DNA from 3 places in the Vibrio sp. Of14-4 genome. Region 1 is predicted to be linked to each of the others. Evidence: predicted binding sites of a transcription regulator. Region 1 holds the regulator's gene; each other region holds the start of a gene.
What was found. The regulator CRP, encoded in region 1, controls carbon source genes, mostly activating them, when cyclic AMP is high. The targets are predictions, from matches to a motif close to TGTGANNNNNNTCACA.
Positions count from the first base shown of each region.

Region 2: the regulator CRP is predicted to act here: its motif matches at 1,433-1,448, upstream of cdd (cytidine deaminase).
Region 3: the regulator CRP is predicted to act here: its motif matches at 1,110-1,125, upstream of MHN79_RS03555 (glycogen/starch/alpha-glucan phosphorylase).

Region 1 covers NZ_JAKRGI010000014.1:58,148-60,422, reverse strand. Annotated here, with positions in the region: gene MHN79_RS14360 (DUF1338 domain-containing protein) at 1-8, shown strand, start outside; gene MHN79_RS14355 (amino acid ABC transporter substrate-binding protein) at 61-927, opposite strand; gene crp (cAMP-activated global transcriptional regulator CRP) at 1,053-1,685, opposite strand; gene MHN79_RS14345 (phosphoribulokinase) at 1,928-2,275, opposite strand, start outside.
Region 2 covers NZ_JAKRGI010000001.1:459,553-461,827, forward strand. Annotated here, with positions in the region: gene MHN79_RS02110 (HD-GYP domain-containing protein) at 1-342, shown strand, start outside; gene cdd (cytidine deaminase) at 388-1,275, opposite strand; gene MHN79_RS02120 (CidB/LrgB family autolysis modulator) at 1,521-2,198, opposite strand; gene MHN79_RS02125 (CidA/LrgA family protein) at 2,198-2,275, opposite strand, start outside.
Region 3 covers NZ_JAKRGI010000002.1:282,375-284,649, forward strand. Annotated here, with positions in the region: gene malT (HTH-type transcriptional regulator MalT) at 1-768, opposite strand, end outside; gene MHN79_RS03555 (glycogen/starch/alpha-glucan phosphorylase) at 1,303-2,275, shown strand, end outside.

The DNA of each region.
Region 1 (2,275 bases):
AGTCTTGAGTGGGGACACATAGACTTCTGAATAAAAAGGCGCCAACTAAGGCGCCTTTTTCTATTCTGTTACGCTAAGCCAATATTGGTCTGGGATCGAACGCGTTTCTTCGCTTAGGTGGGGGTTATCTATACTAAACGCTTTTCTGCTTTTTATGCCCGCTTGTTCGAAGGTTTTTTTCACTAGAGGTGCTTTTTCAAAGAACTCAACAAATGAACCATCTTGGTATGAAGCTTCAAATGCTTTTTTTAGCGTAGCTGCTACCTCAGGATTCTTAGGGCTCACAAACAGCAGCATAGGAAAGCGGTAAATCAGCATCAGTTTGTCATCAACCACTAGGTTGGATAATTGACTGCGCTGGGCAACTTCGCTGTAGGGTTCGATAACGGCTCGTGGGAATAAATCGGTACGCTCGCTATCAACAATACGAAAGATATTATCAAAGCTGGGTACTTCTCTCACTTTAAATCCGCCGGACTTTAAGACCTTTACATCTGCCCAGCCTTGCCCCTGTATCATACCAAGCTTACGCAATTCCTCTATGCTGTTTATGCTGCCTAGTTTGGCTGCAGTGGTTTTATTGGTGATAAAAATACGATGGCCAAGGAGGCCTCGAAAAACTGGGTAGCGAATAGGAAGTAGCTCTTGCTCAAGGGTCTTATCGGCGCCTAGCCAATCTACCGTAATTTTGCCTTCTTTGAGCAGAGTGACTTTACGTGATTGTGAGTCAACAGGTGTTTTGTAAGGTTGGAGCAAAATGCCTTCGCCTGATTTATCCACAAGAAACTGAATGAGGTCGATAGCGTACTGGTCTAGCTCAGAACCTTCCCGTGGGATAGGGTGAATAATGGTCGTTTGGGCAATTGAGATTGATGAAAAAACTAGGCTGAAAGCCAATACCAGAGAAGAAAGTAGCTTTAAAATCATGAGTCCATCCTGCCTGAAAATTACGGTTGAAATTCAAACTAAGGTTAGGATAGAGCAAGCTAATTAACAAATAAGAAAAAAAGCCGAGTCCAATCATGAACTCGGCTTTATGTATAGAACAATGGTTATCGAGTGCCGTAGACGACGATCGTTTTACCATGTGCAGAAATTAGGTTTTGCTCTTCAAGCATCTTTAAGATGCGACCTACTGTTTCGCGTGAACAGCCAACTATCTGGCCAATCTCTTGACGTGTGATCTTGATTTGCATGCCGTCAGGGTGCGTCATGGCATCTGGTTGTTTGGCAAGATTCAGCAGTGTCTGAGCGATACGGCCAGTTACGTCAAGGAAAGCAAGATCTCCGACTTTTTGACTGGTTACCTGCAAACGACTTGCCATTTGAGCCGACAAGCGCATTAGGATATCAGGGTTGACTTGGATAAGCTGACGGAATTTCTTGAAAGAAATTTCTGCCACTTCACAAGGTGATTTTGCTCGAACCCACGCTGTGCGTTCTTGGTCTTCTTCGAACAAACCAAGCTCACCGATAAAGTCACCTTGGTTTAGGTACGACAGGATCATTTCCTTGCCTTCCTCGTCCTTAATAAGTACCGCAACTGAACCTTTAACTATGTAGTAAAGCGTTTCCGCTTTCTCACCAGCGTGTATCAGTGTGCTCTTAGATGGGTACTTATGAATATGACAGTGTGAAAGGAACCATTCTAATGTTGGATCAGTTTGAGGTTTACCTAGAACCATAATATCTCACTTCCTCTGCAGGGTACGCTTGCTTCTTTCCATGTTTTAGCTAAGCCTTGAATCAAGACTTATTAGGATAAGAGCACTTTTCAAATGCTGCAAGCCATCTTTGTTTCTGTTTCAAATAGTATCTTTTTTTTGAATTGATTTCTTGATTTTAATCGCCTTCACTTGGCTATTTTGTGTACAAAAATGTGCGCCTGATCACGCAATCAAAAGTAATCCTGTATACAAAGTAAGTCTTAACCAATTTTTCCCGTTTCTATCAACTGCTGAAGTATTGGCCTAACTATCAATTCGACTGCAAAACTCATCTTTCCACCGGGTACAACTATGGTGTTGTGACGTGACATAAATGAGCCATCTATCATTGCCAGTAGGTATGGGAAGTCGACATTTTTTATTCCCCGAAGGCGGATGACAACAAAACTCTCATCAAGGCTTGGGATACCTTTGGCGTTGAGTGGGTTTGATGTATCGACGGTAGGTACTCGCTGGAAGTTAATATGAGTACGAGAAAACTGTGGTGTGATGTAATTAAGATAATCATCCATTGAGCGAACAATCGAGTCCATCACGGCCTCTCGTGA
Region 2 (2,275 bases), on a different contig from region 1:
CGATGTTACAAAGAAGGCATGAGTTCGGCTGATGCATTCAAGGTTTTACTTTCTCTGACCCCTTTTCACCTAGACAAAGACTTGGTTTATAAGTTCATAAACTGCGTTGGAGTTTATCCTGTTGGTGCGATTGTTGAGTTAAACGATGGAAAAGTTGGAATCGTGTGGACATCGAATGTGAGTGATCCTTTAAAACCGGAAGTGAAGTGCTTTTACTCGCGCAAGTATAAAAGATTTATTGATGTTAAGTTCATTGACTTAAAGGATAAACGATACAAAATTGAGAAGGCAATCGCACCATGCGATTTGGAGATTGATGCCAGGTCATTCTTCGATGTTTGATCAATTAGACAAAGGTGGTTTTTATCCACCTCTGTCCTCAATATATCAAAGGCTTAAATAGCTTAATGGAATGTCGGGATCGATAGTGTCCAAAGTAGTTTGTGTTGTATCTAAATGACTGCATGAACCATCCAGTTTTTCTGCCAATGCGACTGATTCTATCTGGCTAAACGACTTTCCATCTAGTAGGAGCTGACAAAGTGCGACTTGAAGCGGGGGCAAACTAGGATTGAAAGCAGCATTCTCAGCGTAGGCGCCTTGGTAAATTTTGCCACCTTTAATCTTGATGCTGACTCCACTATGATTCTTTGTGTATGGTGCGTAGCTTTTATTTAGCGCAGCGACCGCCGATGCAATCATTTCATCATTGTGTTCAGATACAAGTTGGTGATCAGTGTCAGCCATTAAACCAGAAGTTACGCCAAGATCTGCGGGGCCAAAAGAATCTGGCAAATAGCTTTGAAGTGGTTTCTCACTCAGAGCTGGTAGCTGAATCATGAGCCTATCAGCGGTGATCAGTTCATTCATAAACTGGCGGCAATGACCGCAAGGGCTAAAGTTAATGGTAATATCTAAAATGCCTTTCTCACCCTTCATCCATGCATGACTGATGGCCGATTGCTCAGCATGCACGGTCTGGCCTAGTTGAGTTCCTGAAATTTCTAGGTTTGCGCCGAAATACAAACGTCCAGATAAGCCTCGAGCAATCGCGCCAACATAAAAATTTGATATCGAAGCATGAGCATAGGCAGCGGCAAAAGGGAGTAAGGCGACTCTCAAGTCTTGATCAGTAAGTCCCGATAAATCCAAAAGCTTAGAATATTGTTCTTTTGATAGAGTGGCATCAAAGTTTTCAGCCAATAGAATAGGAGATAGGAAGTCTGCAATGCTTGCAGGTGTCTCTGCGAGTGCATGTTCAATGCGGCTTCTCATTATAAATCCTTGTGATGACATTGTTAAACATCTCGGTGCCACACGCTCTTTGTCAATGTGGCGAACTTTGATGCGGCAGACCATTTTATGCCAAGAGGATATTTTTACTGTGATATAGATCATTATTAAAAGTGTAATTCATATGTAAATTACACTATTTGAGTGATCTCACACAGGGTAACGATTGCGTAAATATAAACATGTTTGATTTGAGAACGATACAATTTAAAGATTCATAACCAAATCTATGCCGCTAACCAGATCGCTAGTGTAAAAAATAGCGGTGAAATAATAGATGTAATGACACCTGATAGAACCAAGGCTAAGGAACTAAAAGCAGCATCCTGACCATCTTTTTCAGCGCAGGTTGCGGTGCCAAGTGCATGAGAGACAGTACCCATTGTCAACCCTTTTGCAATAGGGTGAGTAATATTAAGCAGCCCATAGATGGGATAGGCACAAATTGCCCCAAATAAACCTGCCAACATAACCAAGATAGCAGCAATAGATGGCTCTCCGCCGAGATGGCTTGAAATTTCCATGGCGATAGGGGTGGTGACTGATTTGCCTAGTAGGCTGGCAACTAGACTCGGATCAGCTTTTAGGTAGGAAGCAATAAGTGTAGTCGTAAACATAGACATAACGCTGCCTACAACACATGACAGCATAATAATACGCCAATTAGAACGTATCTGAGGAAGCTGCTCATATAAAGGGTAAGCGAGTGCGACTACAGCAGGTTGAAGTAGATAGTTAATCCATTGATTTCCCTCATAGTAAGTATCAAAAGGTACATTGAAATAAATAAGGCAAGGTATGATGATGACAAGGCTGATCAATAGTGGGTTCATCAATGGATTTTTTACCTTTTGGCTAATCCATCGGGCTGATAAAAATACGGTCAAGGTTAAGATTAACCACATTATTTGTTGCCCTCTTTGAGCATGCGATCAAGCATCAAGCCCAATGTGATGAGTACAATGAAACTGCCGCCAATAAC
Region 3 (2,275 bases), on a different contig from region 1:
AACCAAATAATCCCATAGATGGCTATGATTAAATTGTGAGTAGGACTCAAGTGACTGAGCTAGACTCTTGTGTTGACTCAGTGTTTGAAGTGCAATTAGCTGCATTGCTGATGGCCAACCTTCTACGTAGTCACGTATGTTACTCACGACAACATTATCGACATTCCCTGATATTCGAGCACTGAAAAAGCGGTTGGTTTCCTCGTAGTCAAAAGCGAGAAACTCATGACCAATTTCTATCATTAAATCGCGAACTCTTAGATTTGCCGTGCCAATAGGTGGCGTCGATCGGCTGGTGACAACCAAAGTAAGGTTGTCGGGCATGTGTTTGATCAAAAATCGCAATGCTGCGTGGATTTCAGTGTTAGAAATGAGATGAAAATCATCAAGAACGAGATAACACTCTTGGTTACAATGGACAAGTTCAGAACAGACTTGGCTAAATAGCGAATCAAGAGAAGAGAACTGCCTCTTCTCGGCGAGTTTTTGTGAAACAGAGCAGGTGTTATGAGTTGCTTTATTTAACGCTTTTAGTAAATAGTTGACGAAGCGAAAGGCGTCGTTGTCGCTTTCATCAATGTTATACCAGCCGACATGTGGCTTATCGATTAACCACTGTGAGGCCATTGTCGTCTTTCCGTATCCTGCGGGAGAGCGAAAAAGTATCAACTTGTAGCAGTGTGCGTTATGCAGCAAATCGAGAACTCGCGGTCGAGTAATCGCATGGTGCAAACGACCTGGGCGAGTTAGCTTAGAAGGAATCCACATCTTTTTTCCCCTGTGCTCTAATAATCATAACAAGGATGTATCTTTGGAGCTCGTCTGATAATGACATCGATGTTACTTGAGAACTTCGGAAGCCGTTATTGGTCAGCCACCATACTTTTGCACATTTCACACTTTGAATTCATCTACGCCCTAAAATTGGGAGGTGAATCACTTATAAGAGGCTCTATAGCTGTACCGAATGCCAAAAATTGCACCTATCTTGATGAAAGTTGCGCGGTCAAAGGAGATATTTTGTGATCAGATATGCATATTAATTAATTTGTTAAAATTTTGTCCCTTGGCGGCATCAAACAAAGATTATGGTTAAACACGTTGTGCGATGTGATCTTTATCACCGCCAGTTACTGTGGGCCTAGTGTATTTGGGAGTTAGATCACTGAGGTTAAGCGTAGTAAGATTCTACGCCCTACCTCCTCCTCCTAAAAGGCTTTGGAATTAGGAGGATGTTGCCGTTATTGCGTCATTGCACGATATCGCTGAAATGGATTAACCCCGATAGATGAGAATTCTCCAATGAAACCTACTCAACAGAAAAGTTTTGATACGGCAGCATTTAAGCAAAGCGTTAAGAAACATTTAACGTCAACTTATGCTACGACAGAAGAAAGGGCCAGTAGCCGTTCTTGGTATTTAGCTATGGGAAGTGCGCTGGCTGAACTGACAACGTTTGATATGCTTCAAACTGAGCAAGATAACAAGATTAACAACGCGAAAAGTGTTAATTATTTATCGCTTGAGTTTCTAATTGGCCGTTTGACGGGTAATAACTTAATTAGCCTTGGACTGTATGAGCAGGTTAGTCAGGCAATGACAGAGCTGGGACAAAGCTTGACCGATCTTCTGGAAGAAGAGCGAGATCCATCATTGGGAAATGGAGGATTGGGCCGGTTGGCAGCTTGCTTTATGGATTCTTTGGCAGCGCAAGAATTTCCAACTGTTGGGTATGGCCTCCATTATGAATATGGCTTATTTAAGCAATCTTTTGTTGATGGGCATCAACAGGAATCGCCTGATGCTTGGCGATGTGTTGAAGGTTACCCGTGGGAGATTGCTCGTCCTGAGCTTGCCCAAGAAATTGGTTTTTACGGTCACGTTGAGGTTTATCAAGAAGAGGGCAAAGAAAAGCGGCGCTGGATACCTGGCATGTCTGTAAAAGCTATGCCTTGGGACTTGCCAATTGTCGGTTACCAATCGGATACCGTTTATCCTTTGCGCCTGTGGGAATGTCGAGCAATTGCGCCTTTCTCACTGGCGAGCTTTAACAATGGCGATTATTTTGAAGCTCAGCATGCCCTGATTGATGCTGGGAATATTACCAAAGTCTTATACCCAAATGATAACCACGAGAAGGGAAAGACCTTACGCTTAATGCAGCAGTACTTCCACTCTGCGGCATCTGTGAGAGATATTTTACGTCGTCATGAAGAGGCTGGGCATACGCTAGCGTCTTTGCCCAAGTACGAAACCATTCAATTAAACGACACAC